3 regions of the Serratia sp. D1N4 genome follow, and region 1 is predicted to be linked to each of the others. Evidence: predicted binding sites of a transcription regulator. Region 1 holds the regulator's gene; each other region holds the start of a gene.
What was found. Region 1 encodes Fur, which represses iron uptake genes when iron is present. Its sites were predicted from a motif close to ATAATAATGAGAACNACTATCAA; they were not measured.
Positions count from the first base shown of each region.

Region 2: a site for Fur is predicted at 2,505-2,527, ahead of feoA (ferrous iron transporter A). Genes of this name have one in related genera too.
Region 3: a site for Fur is predicted at 4,861-4,883, ahead of ACX1CU_RS07120 (Nramp family divalent metal transporter). Genes of this name have one in related genera too.

Region 1 covers NZ_CM137274.1:3,802,724-3,809,127, forward strand. Annotated here, with positions in the region: gene ybfF (esterase) at 10-771, shown strand; gene ybfE (LexA regulated protein) at 1,069-1,356, shown strand; gene fldA (flavodoxin FldA) at 1,620-2,159, shown strand; gene fur (ferric iron uptake transcriptional regulator) at 2,491-2,937, shown strand; gene ACX1CU_RS17045 (beta-N-acetylhexosaminidase) at 3,130-5,793, opposite strand; gene chiP (chitoporin ChiP) at 5,950-6,404, opposite strand, start outside.
Region 2 covers NZ_CM137274.1:5,019,231-5,025,634, reverse strand. Annotated here, with positions in the region: gene feoB (Fe(2+) transporter permease subunit FeoB) at 1-2,070, opposite strand, end outside; gene feoA (ferrous iron transporter A) at 2,152-2,373, opposite strand; gene ACX1CU_RS22635 (Tex family protein) at 2,649-4,988, opposite strand; gene greB (transcription elongation factor GreB) at 5,082-5,558, opposite strand; gene ompR (osmolarity response regulator transcription factor OmpR) at 5,925-6,404, shown strand, end outside.
Region 3 covers NZ_CM137274.1:1,659,806-1,666,209, reverse strand. Annotated here, with positions in the region: gene ACX1CU_RS07135 (LysR family transcriptional regulator) at 1-683, shown strand, start outside; gene ACX1CU_RS07130 (alpha-keto acid decarboxylase family protein) at 659-2,320, opposite strand; gene mgrA (L-glyceraldehyde 3-phosphate reductase) at 2,543-3,532, shown strand; gene ACX1CU_RS07120 (Nramp family divalent metal transporter) at 3,585-4,820, opposite strand; gene ACX1CU_RS07115 (NupC/NupG family nucleoside CNT transporter) at 5,200-6,387, shown strand.

The DNA of each region.
Region 1 (6,404 bases):
GAACTCACCATGAAATTACATTATCAACTCTTGGCGGCCGAGGCACCGACACTACCGGTGGTGCTGATCCACGGAATGTTCGGCAACCTGGATAACCTTGGCATACTGGCACGCGATCTGAATCAGCGGCATACGGTGATCAAGGTCGATCTGCGCAATCATGGGCTTTCGCCGCGCGCCGAAGAGATGACCTACCCGGCGATGGCGCAAGACCTGCTGACGCTGTTGGATGACTTGCAGTTGGATAAGGTTATCGTCATCGGCCATTCAATGGGCGGTAAAGCCGCCATGGCGCTGACCGCAATAGCCCCCGAGCGAATTGAACGGCTGATCGTGATCGATATCGCCCCGGTGGCTTATGACACCCGCCGCCACGACAAGATTTTTGCTGCTCTGCAAGCGGTCACCGATGCCGGTATTAGCCAACGGCAACCGGCAGCACAGCTGATGCGCGAATATCTGGATGAAGAAGGCGTGATCCAGTTCCTGCTGAAGTCTTTTCATGCCGGAACCTGGCGCTTCAACCTGCCGGTATTGATCGCACAATACGACAGCATTATCGGCTGGCAGAATGTCCCCTCTTGGCCACATCCAACGCTATTTATCCGCGGTGGGCTTTCGCCTTATGTGCAGGATGAATACCGCGAAGATATTGCCCGCCAATTCCCGCAGGCTCGAGCTTACGTCGTCGCAGGCACCGGCCATTGGGTTCATGCGGAGAAACCGGACGCAGTGCTAAGGGCCATCCACCGCTTTCTAGATGAAGCCTGAAACAAAGTGGTGAAAAAACGCGCTAGAGAGAACGAGTTAGCGCGTTTTTGGCTAAGTTAAGCATTGTCGTTGCTCTATCTGCTGGGGTAATATGGCGCGCTATTTCCGACGTCTTTCAAGCTGCTATAGCTTGGATCCTGCGGGATATAATTTTGCCGCCCTGTCCAACGTGCAAATCATCGCCTGGCTGGGGGTAAATTTTGGCTTAGGGTTTATTGGCCCGAATGGTGTTAACTGAACCGTCTGGAAGTGTGAAAACGCTTTCTGATGCAAACTCCCTTGCAGTAGTCCGCAACAATGGCAAAAGAACAAACGGATCGCACGACGCTGGATCTGTTCGCAGATGAACGCCGTCCAGGGCGCCCGAAAACCAACCCGCTCTCCCGTGATGAACAGCTTAGAATCAATAAGCGGAATCAGCTACGGCGTGACAAAGTGCGTGGATTACGGCGTGTGGAGCTGAAAATCAACGCAGACGCCGTGGATGCTCTGAACAAACTGGCGGACCAGCGCAACATCAGCCGCAGCGAATTGATTGAGCAAATGCTGCTGGCAAAACTGGCGGAAGAGCAGCCAGAGTCATGATCTCTTCAGCCGCACGCGCGGCTTGGCGTTAAGGATGACGCCGGATCAACACCGCTTGTAGTGATTCCCCGGCATCGCATAAATGCGATAAAACCCCAGAGCACATTTCTGGCATGATAGATATTTACCGGTAAGAGAGAGTATCCACGCTGAACTCTTGCCTTGATCTTACGTAAGACGATACCCAAAAGGCTCGACGTTGCAGGTAAGCAACCCGCGAACTCCGAAGGTATATCCACTGAATTAAAAAGGTTATCTGCAATATGGCTCATGTAGGCATTTTCTTTGGCAGCGACACTGGCAATACCGAAAACATTGCCAAGATGATCCAGAAAAATCTTCAGCAAAAATATGGCAAAGACGTGGCTGAAATTCACGACATTGCCAAGAGCAGTAAAGAAGATCTGGAAGCTTTCGACATCCTGCTGCTCGGCATCCCAACCTGGTATTACGGTGAAGCCCAGTGTGACTGGGATGACTTCTTCCCAACGCTGGAAGATATTGACTTCAACGGCAAGCTGGTGGCGCTGTTTGGTTGTGGTGACCAAGAAGACTATGCAGAATATTTCTGCGATGCGATGGGTACCATCCGTGACATCATTGAACCACGCGGTGCTGCGATCGTCGGCCACTGGCCAACCAAAGGTTACCACTTCGAAGCCTCTAAAGGCTTGGCAGACGACCATCACTTTGTCGGCTTGGCCATTGACGAAGATCGTCAGCCTGAGTTGACCAACGAACGCGTAGATGCCTGGGTCAAACAAATCAGCGAAGAGCTGAGCCTGGCTGACATCGTCGGCTAAGTACCCCTTTCCAGATATTGTACAAAAGCCCTGCAAAGCGCATAGTATTGGCTACAGGGCTGCTATCGGTATCGCGGATTAGAGTAATAGAAGCAACAAGTCTGTAACTTCCCGCACCATCAGGGTAAACTGCGGCATCGGTTTATCCCATCCATCATCAAGACGTTGCATGTACCCTATGCAACAGCGCAGATATACCTTTGTTAACGACCGACGGTTTCTATTTAGGGCAAGCGGTTCTATAATGAGACGCAATTAACTCTTTGTGCCGACCGATGCCATAGGCTAAAACGCCTCAACTTGATTAGCATAGTAACAGGACTGAATCCGCATGACTGACAACAATAACGCATTGAAGAAGGCCGGCTTAAAAGTCACGCTTCCGCGACTCAAAATCCTGGAAGTCTTGCAGGATCCGGCATGCCATCACGTCAGTGCGGAAGATCTGTACAAAAAACTGATAGATATGGGTGAAGAAATTGGCTTGGCAACGGTTTACCGCGTGCTGAACCAGTTTGATGACGCAGGCATTGTGACTCGTCACAATTTTGAAGGCGGTAAATCCGTGTTCGAACTGACCCAGCAACATCATCACGACCACCTGATTTGCCTGGACTGTGGCAAAGTGATCGAGTTCAGCGACGAGCCTATCGAAGTACGTCAGCGCGATATCGCCAAACAGCACGGTATCAAGCTCACCAATCACAGCCTGTACTTGTACGGCCATTGTGAGGTTGGTGATTGCCGCGAAAACGATACGCTGCACGATAAGCGATAACTCTGGCCTGCCAGAAATGAGAAACCGCCTTGATGGCGGTTTTTTTGTGCCTGTAACTTGCAGATAAAAAATCCCCGGACAGGCCGGGGACAATGATAACGCCAAATATTACACTCTCTTGTAGCACTTCTCTCTGACACGGGACTTCACCTGCAGCCCATCCGCCGACACGCAGATGGGCTGAGTTTTGGCTTAGGCTTTTACCGGCTCGGCACGGCTGAAGCGTTTACCATCCGGGCTGACTGCACGGATTTGAACATCACCCGCAACGGCCGGGCGAGCCCGATCGTCATAGCGCTGCCACTGTTTGCCACCATCGGTAGAATATTCAATCCCCAGACCTGGCAAGGCGATATTAGCCTCCAGTTTGCCATCGACAACGCGAGCCCCCGGAACTGGCAAGCGGTAGCTCACGCCACCTTTATCCAGCTTGGCCAACTCACGTTGCCCGATCAGGTTGGCAAAGTGCAGCCAGTCTTTTTCCAGCGCCTTGGTATCGACCTGATGGGTTTCGCCACCTTTGTATTCACGGCCAGCTTTATAGTCCTGTTCCCAACTCGCACGGTGCCAAGCACGTTCCGCAACAGACAGCGCTCGTGGGTAAATCATATATTCCATTTGCTGATCGGTACGCACAACCTCACTCCACAGCTGGGCTGAAAGACCATAAGCACCCGGCCATGGTTTGTCGCTCTTGGCAGTGAAGTGGTTACCATCACGGTCAACCGAAGTTTCGGCGTTTTGCGGCAGGTTGTCTGGCGCGAAGCTGAAGATCTTCTGCTCATCGCTGAAGCGGGTGCCCCAGTAGTAACCATGCTCTTCCGGGGTCACTTCATATGGGAAGTCCATGTAAACGTAATCTGGATTGGAAAGTACAACGTCATAACCCTTGTTCGCCCAGTCGTTAGCCGAGTCGAAACCGCCCCAGTACAGGGTATCCCAGAAGTTCACCGCGACATTCTTAGTCGCGAAAGCTTTCGCGTCTTTGGCATCTTTCAAACCATCCTGCCACGCCTGCATTCTGTCAATGCCGTGCGCTTTCACCAGTTGGCTAACTTCCAGCCCGAAGTAGCTCGGCAAGTGTTCCATATCTTCCACTTTGCCGTCTTTGATGATCGCCTGACAAACCTCAGACTTGGCCCAAGGTTTATCTTCTTTGCTCAGATCAAGAATGCCCTTGCCCGCTTCCGGCTTCTTCACATCGGTATAACCAGCACCCAAGCGGATGTTCTTCGCTTCATCCCCACCAAAGTGCCAGGTTTGCAGTGGCTGACCGGCTTCTTTGTGCATCTGGGCGACTTCACCAATCACTTTATCAACAAAGTTTTTGGATGAATCCAGGCACGGGTTCAGGTAGCTCTGACGGTTAAAATACTGCACTGAAGTGGTATTAGAGGTATCGGTCGGATCCACCAGGCGGAACTCATTCGCCTCTTTCTCTTTGCCTTCGGCCAGCAGTTTCTTGTAGCGCGCTTCCATAGAAACAATCGCAGCGCGGGCATGTGCAGGCATGTCGATCTCAGGGATCACTTCAATCTGGCGCGCCTGAGCATATTTAACGATATCGATGTAGTCCTGACGGGAGAAGAAACCACCGTGCGGTTCTGGGCCTGAACCGTATTGCGGCAGCAGGCAGGTGGTTTCACTCAGGTCATGGCAACGCTGCCCACCCACCTCGGTCAGTTCCGGCAAGCCTGGGATCTCAATACGCCAGCCTTCATCATCCGTCAGGTGGAAATGGAATTTATTCAGCTTATAGGCAGCCATCTGATCCAACAGACGCAGCACCGCATCTTTATGGTGGAAGTTACGCGCAACGTCCAGGAAGATGCCACGGTATTGGAAACGCGGTGCATCTTTGGCATCCAGTGTGGCGATCTTCTTGCTGCCGTCGGTTGGGATCAGCGACAGAATGGATTGCAGACCATAGAACACCCCGGCCTGATCGAAGCCGGTGATCACGGCTCCTTTCTCGCCAATCTTCAGTTGGTAAGCGCCGGAAACTGCCAGATCGCCTTTAAATGCGCCCGGCTGAATATCGGTTTTGATCGGATAACCACCAGCCTGGTTTGCAACGCCCAGCAGTTCAAAGCGCTTGGCTGCCGCATCTGCCGCTGGCTTGGCCAAAGCGCTCAGATCCAAGGTAACGCCTTTGCTCAGGTCAACATCATGCTTATGAATGTTAACTTCCATCGGCGTAGGGATGATCTGGCCGCGCAATGCTGCCGCTGGCAGCACTTTCAGATCCTGATTCTTGGTGAAACGGCTTTCTGGCACCATCAGAATGTTATGGTCGTCCTTGGTGCGCTTCCACTGATCACCGGTGAACGGGGTAACAAACTGGTTCACATCTTCGGTATCGGTATTCGTCAGGATCTTAGGCTTGGCATCGCCTGAAGTGGCATACCAGCGCGGTAAGAAATCACTGTGGAACACCTGCCAGTATTCGGCAATAATCGGAATTTCAACGGCCTGCTTGGCCGGGAAGCTGGTGAATTTGTCGGTAGGTTCCAGCTTGTACAGATCGCCAGTGATATGGGTAATCTTGAACTGTTCGTTATCCACTTTCAGCGTCTGACGCGGGCTGTGGAAATAAATTGCCCAGTCTTTATCTTTGATTTCCTGACCATCGTTGGCCAGCGTGATCAACACCTTATTGCAAGATGCCCAATCGGCACCCAGCTTGGCGCAGTCAACGCCATTATCAGCAGCACGGTTGTCCAGCATCTTCAGATTCACTTTCAGCTGGCTGAGTTGATCAACAACCTGCTGGTTAGCCATGGCTGAACCCACGCTGCCAAATAGCCCGACGGTGGCCGTCAGGGCTGCGAGAGCACTCATCTTGAACTTGTTCATCTTCAACCTCTTAGGTAATCAGTTGTTGTTATCGCGAATCTCTTGCCAGATTTTTTGCGGCGTGCCGTCTAAAAGCATCTTTGCTTTAGCAGCAGGCGGTAGCAGATTCGCTTTTAAAGCGTTATTTCCCCGGCAGCATGGCCACCGGGGAAAGCATTAGAAGATAGTGAATGGGGCAATAACGATGAACTTAACGTCTCTCTCATCCTGGAAAATATTGCCGTAACCACCGCTCCAGCTAGGCAGGTCTGAGTGGTTGCCGTATTGCGTGAAGTGCAGTTTGAACGACGTGCCTTTGGCACGACCATCCTGCAGGGTATAGGCCGCATCCAGGCTATAAGCGCTCTCTCTCAGGCGCTGGCTCTGATCGTAAATCGGGTTAGTGCTTGGCTTCGCGTCCCAGGCATAAACGTAAGAGGCACCGACCGACATGCCAGGAATATCCCACTTGCTCAGGTCATACATCACGCCGCCGTAAACTGCTTTTTCACCGTTGGCGTTGAAATCGGAACGGTTATCCCACCAGATATCGAGACGGCCGTTGGAAGAGGCATAAGTCGGGGTCATACGCTGCAGGAAGAAGCCCTGGTTGCCCTCAGCCTTGACCATGG
Region 2 (6,404 bases), 1.2 Mb from region 1:
GCTTGATTCGCGGGCAATCGCACCCATCACCGAAACGCACGGCACATACAGCAGCACGAAGATCAGATAGCTGTAAGCAGAAATAGAGGTGCCGAATTTGCTGCTCATAACCCCCATTGAGCCTGCGCCCATTTCGCCATCGCCTTTGCTGGCTTCGATAGGGTTGGCAAGTACGCTGAGGCTGAAAGTGCCTTTCAGACCTTGCCAGGTTTCATCCAGAGCGGCAGACAATTCATCCAGCAGGTTGAAATTGGCGGCGTCGAACGGTTGATTGGTGATGTGTTCGGCGGTGTACAGCGTGTTGAGCGTCCCCACCACCACTTCTTTGGCCATGGCTCCGGTAACCAGGCCGACGGTTGCCTGCCAGTTATCGCTGTGCACCCCCATCGGTTGCAGCAGCGGTGTAAGCACTTTGGAAACCGATGCCAACGCTGAATCATTGATGCTGTCTACCGGCTTGCCGCTGAACGAGAAGCTGTTCAAGCCACCGATCAGGATACTGGCAATCACAATGACTTTCCCGGCGCGCAGCACAAAACCTTTCAGGCGTTGCCAGGTTTGCAGCAGCAGGCTTTTCAGGTGGGGTACGTGATAAACCGGCAACTCCATGACGAACGGTGATGCTTCACCGCGCATGATGGTGTATTTCAGCACCAGGCCGGTAAGAATAGCGACTACGATACCCAGCATATACAGCGAGAACACCACGCCAGCGCCGTCTTGGCCGAAAAATGCCGCAGCGAATACGGCGAAGATCGCCAGCCGCGCACCGCAGGACATAAAAGGAGCCATCATGATGGTGATCAGGCGTTCACGTTGGGCATCCAGCGTGCGGGCACCCATGATCGACGGCACGTTGCAGCCGAAACCGACGATCAGCGGCACGAAGGATTTCCCCGGCAAGCCGAGCGCCTGCATCAGGCGATCCATAACGAACGCTGCGCGCGCCATGTAGCCGGAGTCTTCCAAAAAGGACAGGAACAGGTACATCATGCCGATCTGCGGCACCAACGGCAGCACGGTATTGATACCGCCACCGACGCCCTGTGCCAGGAAAATGGTCAGCCATTCAGGGAAATGCAGGGTATAACCCACCCATTGGATCCCCTGAATAAAGATTGCCGCCGAGCCGAGATCGAAGATCGGTTGCAGCGCACCACCGATGTTGATCGCCAGCAGGAACATCAGGTACATCACCAGCAGGAAAATCGGCACGCCGAGCCAGCGGTTGAGGATCACTTTATCCAGCACTTCAGTCAGTCGGTTCGGCAGAGCTTGTTGCGCGTTACTGACGGCGTCGCAAAGGGCTGCGATCGACTGGTAACGTGCATCGGCAATCACCAGCGCCGGATCTTCCTGCTGCTGCTGTTGCAGCGCTTGCCTGGCCTGCGGCAGCAGAGCGATAGCATCACCTGCCAACTGGTGGCTATAAATATCCCCTTCCAGCATTTGCAGCGCCAGCCAGCGGCGCTGTTCGGTGGGCAGATTCTGCGGCATGGCTTCGGTCAAGGCGTTGACTTGGTCTAGCAGCAACGGCGGGTAATTTACCAAGGCTTTGAGCTGATTGAACCGATGACCGTCGATCATCTGTTTCAGCATGCCAATCCCGTCGGCTTTGGTAGAAATCAGCGGTACGACCGGGCAACCCAGGCGTTCAGACAGGGCCGCAAGATCAATCTCGATGCGCTGGCTTCTGGCGATATCCAGCATATTCAGCGCCACGATGCAGGGAATGCCCAGCTCCAGCAGTTGCAGCGTCAGGTAAAGGTTGCGCTCCAGGTTTGACGCATCTACCACGTTGATCAACAAGTCAGCGTCGCCGCTCAGGATGTAATGGCAGGCGATCTGTTCGTCAAGCGAGGTCTGTTCGGAGATGGTGGTGAGCGAGTAGGTGCCGGGCAAATCGACCAGAGTAACCTGCGATTGCGCTGTGGAAAACTGGCCTTCTTTGCGTTCAACCGTGACTCCGGCCCAGTTACCAACCCGCTGACGCGCACCGGTAAGCTGGTTGAACAGTGTAGTTTTCCCTGAATTCGGATTACCTATCAAGCCAATGGTGATTTTTTTCATAATCCAACGTGATATCAGTAAATTAAGTACCGGCCATGCGCAGAAGCACGGCAAAAGCCTGAGGCGGGGGGCGGCGTGTGGTTACTGGCCGTCGAGCAGGATCAGGTCCAAATCTTTTTTCCGCAGCACCAGGCTGACGCGGCGGGTTTTTATTTCTATTGGATCGCCGAGTGGTGCAACGCGTACTACTTCAAATAATGAACCGGGCAGCATCCCGAGCGACAGCAGTTTCTGTCGGTAAGCGGGGCTGATTTCACTGGAGAAACCGGCAATTTTATAAGTCTGTTTAGGAAGAAGATGCATATTACCTTCTTGGTGATCAAAACGTTCCCGCTGGAACGTTGCTTTCAGAACAGTTTTGCCCAGGCTACCCGAGGGGGTAAATGGAGCCGAAACAGCTGAGCCATGGCGTGGCCCAATAAACACGCAACATAATAATAGTGAGAACGATTATCGTAATCAATACAAGAAACAGGGTTGTTGACTGCTAATTGTACTACTTTCTTGCGGTGCATCAAAAATAAGTGGAAATGTTATCCGGCAGAGGGCGGGGTGAACTCCGCCCTCTGCCGTTAGGCTTAACGTTTTTTGCCGAACGCCGCAGCCAACGCGTCACCCATGGCACTGTTGTTTGCCGGGGTGGTGGTGCGTGGTTTCGCTGCTTTGTTGGCTGGCGCGCGTGAAGCGTTGTCGCGTGCTGGAGCGCTGTTGTTGCTACCGCTGCCACGGCGTGATGAACCTTCGCCCGGTTGCTCGTCCAAGCGCATGCTGAGTGCGATACGCTTGCGTTGCAGATCGACTTCCATCACCTTCACTTTGACGATATCACCGGCTTTCACCACGGTGTGCGGATCCTGCACAAACTTATCTGCCAGCGAGGAGATATGCACCAGCCCATCCTGATGCACGCCGATATCCACAAACGCACCGAAGTTGGTGACGTTGGTGACCGAGCCTTCCAGAATCATCCCGACTTGCAGATCGTTCAGCGTTTCCACGCCTTCTGCAAAGGTGGCGGTTTTGAATTCTGGGCGCGGATCGCGGCCCGGTTTTTCCAGCTCTTTCAGGATGTCGGTAACCGTTGGCACACCAAATTTCTCATCGGTGAAATCGCTGGCTTTCAGGTTGCGGATGGCGTTCGAGTTGCCCATCAGATCCTGCAACGCCTGCTGGGTCGCGGCCAGAATGCGCTCCACCACCGGGTAGGTTTCCGGGTGAACGGTTGAGGCATCCAGCGGGTTATCACCGTGGTTGATACGCAAGAAGCCCGCACACTGCTCAAAGGCTTTTGGCCCTAAGCGACTGACTTTCAGCAGTTGCTCGCGGTTGCTGAAACGGCCGTTTTCATCGCGCCAGGTGACGATATTCTGCGCCATCATACGCGTTAAACCGGCCACACGGGTCAATAAAGGCACCGACGCGGTATTCAGATCAACACCCACGGCGTTTACGCAGTCTTCCACCACCGAATCCAGCTTCTTCGCTAACTGGCTCTGGCTGACGTCGTGCTGGTATTGGCCGACGCCGATGGATTTAGGGTCAATCTTAACCAGTTCGGCCAACGGATCCTGCAAGCGGCGGGCAATGGAAACTGCGCCACGCAGGGAAACGTCGAGGTTCGGGAATTCCAGCGCCGCCAGTTCTGAGGCGGAATAGACCGAAGCACCGGCCTCGCTGACGATCACTTTCTGCGCCTGCACATTCGGGAACTGTTGCTGTAGTTCGGCAAAGAAGCGCTCGGTTTCGCGGGAGGCGGTACCGTTGCCGATCGCCACCAGTTCCACCTGGTGCTTGATGCACAGTGCGGCAACTACGGCGGCAGCTTTAGCGGCCTGACCGGTGTGCGGATAAACGGTATCGGTCGCCACCAGTTTGCCGGTGGCATCCACCACCGCCACTTTGACACCGGTACGCAGGCCAGGGTCCAGGCCCATGGTGGCACGCATACCGGCCGGGGCGGCCATCAGCAGATCGTGCATATTGCGGGCGAAAACGTTGATCGCTTCGTCTTCTGCACGCTCACGCAGGGTGCCCATCAGTTCGGTTTCCAGATGCAGCAGCACCTTGATGCGCCAGGTCCAGTTGACCACCGCCTTGCGCCAGACATCGGCCGGCGCATTGTTCAGGCGCAGGTTCAGGTGGTTGATGATGATCAACTCGCCCTGGCTTTCGCGCGGCGCTTCTTCAAACTGCGGGTCGGCATTCAGCGCCAGTTGCAGTACCCCTTCATTGCGGCCGCGGAACATCGCCAGCGCACGGTGAGAAGGCACTTGTGAAATCGGTTCATGATGATCGAAGTAGTCGCGGAATTTCGCGCCTTCCTCTTCTTTGCCTTCCACCACCTTGGACACCAGATGGGCGTTTTTCCACAGGTAATCGCGCACTTTGGCCAGCAGCGTGGCATCTTCGGCGAAGCGTTCCATCAGGATATAGCGCGCACCGTCCAGCGCCGCTTTTACATCGGCAACGCCTTTGTCGGCATCAACATAACGTTCGGCCGCCTGTTCTGGCTGCTGCTGTGGATCTTGCCACAGCAAGTCGGCCAGCGGCTCCAGACCGGCTTCAATAGCGATCTGACCACGGGTGCGGCGCTTGGGTTTATACGGTAGGTAAAGGTCTTCGAGTTCGGTTTTGCTCTGCGTGGCGTTAATTGCCCCAGCCAGCTGTTCGGTCAGCTTACCTTGCTCGTCGATGGATTTGAGGATGGTCTGGCGGCGATCTTCCAGTTCACGCAGGTAACCCAAGCGGGTTTCCAACTGGCGCAGTTGGGTGTCGTCCAGGCCTCCGGTGACTTCCTTACGATAGCGTGCGATAAACGGCACGGTATTACCTTCATCCAGCAGACGGATGGCGGAGTCAACTTGCTCCGGCCGGGCCTGCAATTCTGTTGCAATAATGCGGCTCAGTGGGTCATTCATAAGTCGGGTATCTGTTCAGCACGATAATCAATAGGGGGATAGTTATACGGTTTGCAGGGATAAAATGCCAGCGCAGTGGGCTGACATGCCCCTTCACTCTTTCACATAGGTGATCTCATTGACCGACCAAAACGCTTCACCGGCAGGCGTTTGCACCGTGGCGCTATCGCCCACTTCCTTTTTCAGCAGTGCGCGGGCCATCGGTGAGTCGATGGAGATGTAGTCTTTACGGCCGAAAATCTCATCGTAACCGACGATACGAAAGCGTTTGATCTCACCCTCATCGTTTTCGATCTCCACCCAGGCACCAAAAAACACCCGGCCTTCCTGCTGCGGCGAATAGTCGACGATTTTCAACTGCTCAAGGCATTTGGTGAGGTAGCGCACGCGGCGATCGATTTCACGCAGCCGCTTTTTGTTGTACTGGTAATCGGCGTTTTCACTTCTGTCACCCAGGCTGGCGGCCCAGGTGACTTTCTTGGTCACTTCCGGGCGCTCTTCACGCCAAAGAAAGTCCAGTTCTTGCTTCAGCTTGTCGTACCCCTCACGGGTAATCAGCAATGTTTTCATCGTTATCCACCTTGCAGTCAGCCGTTAATCTGGGGATTCTCGCATAAACGGGTCATTGGGTGAGTTTTTTATCGGTATCTCTGCGGTACACTGCCAAAACCGCCAGTTTGGGATTTTCGGCTGTCTGTGTAAACAATCACAAGTAAGAGGCGGCCTGGCCCGATACTTAAGTGAAAACAGTTGATATCTGAGCAAAAGAATAAGCTTTGTAACAATTTCGGCTAGAATGTATACCATTAAATGCTGTCAGTAATGACAGGGTTTTTTAACAATACAAGGCTGTTGCCAAACCGTCGCCAGCAGTGCTTATACATCTGTGCCGGCCACAGCCTAGAATCAGGCAATACAGCCTTTGGGAGTAATACAATGCAAGAAAATCATAAGATTCTGGTCGTCGATGATGACATGCGCCTGCGTGCGCTTTTAGAACGTTATTTAACGGAGCAGGGCTTTCAGGTTCGTAGCGTGGCCAACGCTGAGCAAATGGATCGTTTGCTGACGCGTGAATCTTTCCATCTGATGGTGTTAGACCTGATGCTGCCGGGTGAAGACGGGCTTTCTATCTGCCGCCGTCTGCGCAGCCAAAGCAACCCGATGCCGATCATCATGGTGACTGCCAAGGGCGAAGAAGTGGATCGCATTGTCGGGCTCGAAATCGGTGCCGATGACTACATTCCTAAACCGTTCAACCCGCGTGAACTGCTGGCCCGTATCCGTGCGGTGCTGCGCCGTCAGGCCAATGAACTGCCAGGCGCCCCTTCACAGGAAGAAGCCATCATCGCCTTTGGTAAATTTAAACTGAACCTGGGCACGCGCGAAATGTTCCGCGAAGACGAGCCTATGCCG
Region 3 (6,404 bases), 2.1 Mb from region 1:
TGCAGGAGATCCTAAGCGCCAGCGAGCGCCTTGAGGCACTGAGCATCCGGTTGGGCGATCGGGTTGAACCGCGTTTGACTATCGTCTTCTCCGATACCTATCAGCCTAATCATCACGATAACTTGCTGAAACACTTCGAGCAGCGCTATCAGGATATTGAACTGGAATGCATGATCGCCGAAGACGCTGACGTGCTGGATCTGTTGCAGATTGGCCGCGCACATCTGGGCATGCTGGCGGTGCAGCCCAATTATCCGCCCGATATCGCCGTCGCCAGGCTACCGGAACAAACCGAAATGGGGCTGTTTGTCGCCAACGAACACCCGCTGGCACACATCCCAGCGCTTACGCAGGCGCATCTGGCCAGCAGCCGTCAGCTCTATCTCAATACCTATACCGGCAGCGATGCCGCTAAACCGCAGGGGCCGGTCTGGTCGGCCCCCAGCTATCTGATGCTGTTGGAAATGGCGGAACAGGGATTTGGCTGGGCGATACTGCCGCACTGGCTGGTCAAACAGTATGGGCAAGAACGTCTGACAGAATTGAAAATACGCGGTTGGCCCAAGTTGATTTCGGTGGATGCGGTGTGGTCAAAACTTACCCCGCCGGGGCCGGCGGGGTTTTGGCTGTTGGATCGCCTGTTGGAAAATGCCGCAGATCAGGCCGCGGCGTTGCGCGATTGAATGGCGCGGGAGATGGTATCCAGCAATTCGGGAATATCCATCTTCGGCAGCATCACTTCAATAAACACCAGTTGTTCACGGCCATTCACTTCACCCAGTGCATGACACAGTTGTTCAGGCTCACTCACGTGCAGGCATTTCACCTGATGCCCCTGCGACAGCGCCTGCGGTAACAGCGTCCAGTCCCACTGGGCAATGTCGTTATAGCGCTGTTCCGGGCCGTGAATAGCTCGCTCAACGGTATAACCATTGTTATTGAGCAGGAAAACGACCGGCTTTTGGCCATCGCGCAGCATCGATCCCAGCTCCTGAATCGTCAGTTGGGCTGCACCATCACCAATCAGCAACAGCACCCGGCGATCCGGCTCGGCGGTTTGCACGCCAAACGCCGCTGGCAACGTAAAACCGATCGACCCCCACAGAGATTGAACGATAAACCGGCAGCCTCGCGGCAGATTCAGCGACGCTGCACCAAAGCATGAAGTCCCTTGATCGGCAATCAGGATATCCCCCGGTTGCAGGAAGTTCTGCATTTGCTGCCAAAAGCCGTGTTGATCCAAACCACTGCCGTTCGGATCCGGCAATAAAGGGCGTTTGATGGCGGGCAGCTGCCACTGCTTGGCTAACGACAGCGTTAATTGATGGAGGGCTTTGACCGCGTCGCGCATCGGGATCTGACTGAACACCTGCTGCCCCACCCGCGCTTCAAAGGGTTGGATATCGATACATTTCTCATTGGGCAAATTGTGGCTGAACCCTGCCGTGATGGTATCGGTGAAACGCACACCGACGTTAATCACCACGTCAGCACCTTCAATTAACTGTTTCACCTGTGGATCGCTGGCGGCCCCGGCATAGGTGCCAGTAAAGCAGGCATGGGTTTCATCCAGCACGCTCTTGCCTAGCAATAAGGTTGAATGGGGAATATTCACCTCATTCATCCACTGTTCCAGCACCGTTTCTGCCCCGAAGCGCTCGGCAAGGAAATCCGCCAGCAGGGAAACCCGCTGTGCCGCCTGCAGTTTTTCCTGCGCAGCGGTGATGAATGCCTGCAACGAAGCATCAGAAAGATTGGGCTGGCGCAGCATCAGCGGGGCCGGGCGCGAAGTCAGCGGTGCTTCGGCCACATCACTCGGCAATAGCAGGTACACCGGGCGACGTTCAAATAGCGCGGTGGTCAACAGACGATCGATTTCCGCTTCAGCATTGCTGGCGGTCAGGTTGGCCTGTGCGACGGTCACCTCTTTAGCCATGCGGGCAAAATGGCCGAAATCGCCATCCCCCAGCGAATGATGCAGCAGATCCCCGGCACGCTGCGCACGCAGGGCCGGTGAGCCCACCACATGGATCACCGGCAAATATTCGGCGTAGCTGCCCGCGATACCGTTGATCGCACTCAGTTCACCCACGCCAAAGGTGGTCAGCAACGCCGCCGCCGGTTTGCAACGGGCATAACCATCGGCAGCATAGGCGGCATTCAATTCGTTGGCGCACCCCACCCAGGTGATCTGCGGGTGATCGATGACATGATCGAGAAATTGCAGGTTGTAATCCCCTGGCACACCGAAGAAATGCCGGATACCAATCTGTGCTAAACGATCGAGGAGGTAATCAGCCACCGTATAGTTTTTGCTCATGATCATCACCTGCGAGAAGGTGGGAATGTTAATTTTAAGTATTAGAGATGTTGCGCAAATTTCGAACTTTAGCGCTAAAAGGCCACTGGCAACCTGGCTTTACATCGGTGCACAGGCCCCCAGATTGGCATAGGGATTAATTTGCGTGATCGGGCGCGCTGACTGTTTGCATGGAAACGCATACATTGAAACTCGTTTTCACTTTTGCCGATGAGGATCTGTATGGTTTATCAAGCTGACTCTGCGCGCTACCAAAATATGGAATACCGCCGCTGTGGCCGCAGCGGGTTAAAACTCCCCGCCGTTTCACTTGGCCTATGGCACAACTTTGGTGATAGCACGCTGTATGACAATGCGCGCAGCCTGGCGTGCCGCGCCTTCGACCTCGGCATTACCCATTTTGATCTGGCCAATAACTACGGCCCGCCGCCGGGATCTGCCGAAGAGAATTTCGGCCGTATTCTGCATAACGATCTCAAGCCTTATCGCGATGAGCTGATTATCTCTTCCAAGGCCGGTTACACCATGTGGCAAGGCCCTTACGGTGATTGGGGATCGAAAAAGTATCTGGTCGCCAGCCTGAACCAAAGCTTGAAGCGGATGGATCTCGATTACGTGGATATCTTCTATCACCACCGCCCAGACCCAGATACGCCGCTAGAAGAAACCATGGCCGCGCTGGATTTGCTGGTGCGTCAGGGTAAAGCGCTGTATGTCGGGCTGTCGAACTACCCGGCCGATCTGGCACGGCAGGCGTTTACCCTGCTACAACAGCTCGGCACGCCGTGCGTGATTCACCAGCCGAAATACTCAATGTTTGAACGTTGGGTAGAGCCGGAACTGCTGGATACGCTGGAAGAGCATGGCGTGGGTTCTATCGCCTTTTCACCGCTGGCTGGGGGTGTGCTGACCGACCGTTACCTGCACGGTATTCCGCAGGATTCGCGGGCGGCCAGCAGTAGCCGGTTCCTGAAGCCCGAACAGCTTACCGAAGAGAAACTGCAGAAAGTTCGCCGCTTGAACACGCTGGCAGAGCGGCGCGGGCAGAAGCTGTCACAAATGGCACTGGCTTGGGTACTGCGCAACGATCGTGTCACTTCCGTATTGATTGGTGCCAGTAAAACCAGCCAGCTGGAAGATGCGGTGGGTATGCTGGCCAACCGCGTATTTACCGCTGAGGAAATCGCCGAGATCGACAGCATTTTGATGTAATCGCTTACAAAAACCGGTATTACACCTGATGCCGGTTTTTATCTTTTGGGGGTTAAATGACGCTGCTAATCAATAAATAGCCGTTTAAGCTGACCACCACCAGCACAATCAATTTGCCAGTATTCTGAATCGTGCGGCTATTAACCATATCACCCATCAGTGTGCGGTTACCGGTAAACACCAGCAGCGGAACCAGCGCCAGAGCAATCCCAAAACTGAGCAATACCTGGCTCAACACCAGAATGCGCGTGGCATCCATCCCCAACATAATCACGATGAATGATGGCAGCATGGTGACAACCCGGCGTACCCACAGCGGGATATAAAAACGCACAAAACCCTGCATCACCACTTGGCCCGCCAGCGTGCCCACCACCGTTGAAGACAAACCGGCAGCCACCAGGCTCAGGCCGAAGATGGTTGCCGCAGCATTACCCAACAAAGGTTGCAGCGTCAGATAGGCCTGATCGAGATCGGCAATACCGCTATGACCATTGAAGTGGAATGCGGCGGCGGCGGTCGCCATCATCGCCAGATTGACAAACCCGGCAATGGTCATGGCGATCGCCACGTCGATTTTGGTTGAGGCATAACGTTCGGCTCGCGAATGCTCACCTGCGGTTTGAGTCAGCGAGGAGTGCAGATAAATCACGTGCGGCATGATGGTTGCCCCCAGCACACCGGCAGCCAGAAAAACCGCATCACCGTTTGGCAAATCCGGGATCGCCATCCCTCTCAACAACCCACTCAGTTGCGGTTGCGAAAACACCAGTTCAACAATGTAGGCTGCCGCCACAAATAGCAGTAAACCACCGATCACCAATTCCAGTGGCTTTTGCCCGCGTTTTTGTAGCATCAAAATGAGAAAAGTAGCTATACCGGTGAGGATCGCGCCTTCCAGCAGCGTAACCCCCAGCAGCAATTTGAAGCCGATCGCCGCACCAACAAACTCGGCCAGATCGGTTGCCATAGCGATAATCTCTGCCTGTACCCAATACGCCCAAACTACCGGGCGCGGGAAGCGATCGCGGATATGTTCAGCGAGGTTTTTACCCGTCGCGATGCCCAGCTTGGCGGAAAGCAGTTGGATTAACATCGCCATGATATTGGCCCAGACCACCACCCACAATAAGGTATAGCCGAAAGAGGCACCGGATTGGATATTGGTGGCAAAGTTGCCGGGATCGATATAGCCGATGGCGGCAATAAATGCGGGGCCCATCAGAGAAAGTTTGATCTTTCTCGATGGGCGGCTGGAAGTACTGTCAACCACGCGACTGTTCAGCATATCGTGAAACCCTTACTAATTTTACGCTTACCTTCATCTCACTTAAATGATAATGATTATCAAGTGCATTTGTGGCAGTAATACTTATTTCAGCGATAGCGGATGACGAAGGTTTTATCGAACAGATCGCATCAAATCTTGCCGTCTCTTTTTACTCGGCATCACGGCATTCGAGCGGAAAATGCTTAATAGCCAAATTAGCACAAAAATGCTACAAACGCGCAGGTTTATTAACATCCTGAGTTCTGGTTCTTTGCCGTAATAACTTAGGATTTTCCTTGCGATGATTTTCCACATTTGTAATAGATATCTCGTTTTTAAATGCAGCGTTACATAAAATGACAAACGAAATTCAGCCTGCCTCAAATTTGGAGCACACATGTCCCCTATTGCGCACTTTGCGTTAGCGTTGGTGGTGGTTGCGATCCTGGCACTGTTAGTGTGTCGCGATCGTAAAAGCATCCGCATTCGCTATGTTATTCAACTCTTGGTTATTGAAGTATTGCTGGCTTACTTTTTCCTGCATTCGGAAGCAGGTTTGGGCTTTGTAAAAGGATTCGCAGCGCTGTTTGACAAGCTGCTCGGGTTTGCAGGTCAAGGGACTGATTTTGTGTTCGGCGGTATGGGTGACAAAGGTTTAGCGTTCTTCTTCCTGAAAGTATTGTGCCCAATCGTGTTTATCTCTGCGCTGATCGGTATTCTGCAATACATTAAAGTGCTGCCGTTTATCATCCGCATTATCGGTACCGTGCTGTCGAAAGTGAACGGTATGGGTAAGCTGGAGTCTTTCAACGCCGTCAGTTCGCTGATCCTCGGCCAGTCTGAAAACTTCATCGCCTATAAAGATATTTTGGGCAAGATGTCGGAAAAACGCATGTACACAATGGCGGCTACCGCCATGTCGACGGTTTCCATGTCGATAGTTGGCGCTTACATGACCATGTTGGATGCGAAATATGTGGTGGCCGCATTGGTACTGAACATGTTCAGCACCTTTATCGTGCTTTCCTTGGTCAACCCTTATGACACCAGCAATGAAGAAGAACTGCATCTGGGCAACCTGCACGAAGGCCAGAGCTTCTTTGAAATGCTGGGTGAATACATTCTGGCAGGTTTCAAAGTGGCTATTATTGTTGCGGCTATGTTGATTGGTTTTATTGCCTTGATCGCCGCACTTAACGGCCTGTTCAGCGCCATCTTTGGCCTGAGCTTCCAGGAGATTCTCGGTTACTTCTTCTATCCATTCGCTTGGATTATGGGGATCCCGCAACACGAAGCCTTACAAGTGGGCAGTATCATGGCAACCAAGCTGGTTTCTAACGAATTTGTGGCCATGATGGAACTGCAAAAAATGTCTGGCGAGCTGTCACCACGCAGCATGGGTATTCTGTCCGTGTTCCTGGTGTCTTTCGCCAATTTCTCTTCCATCGGTATCGTCGCTGGGGCAATCAAGGGGTTGAACGAACATCAGGGCAACGTGGTGTCGCGCTTTGGCCTGAAACTGGTTTACGGCTCTACTCTGGTCAGCATTCTGTCTGCTTCCATCGCCGGGCTGGTGTTGGGTTGATGGTGTAACAACGGGTT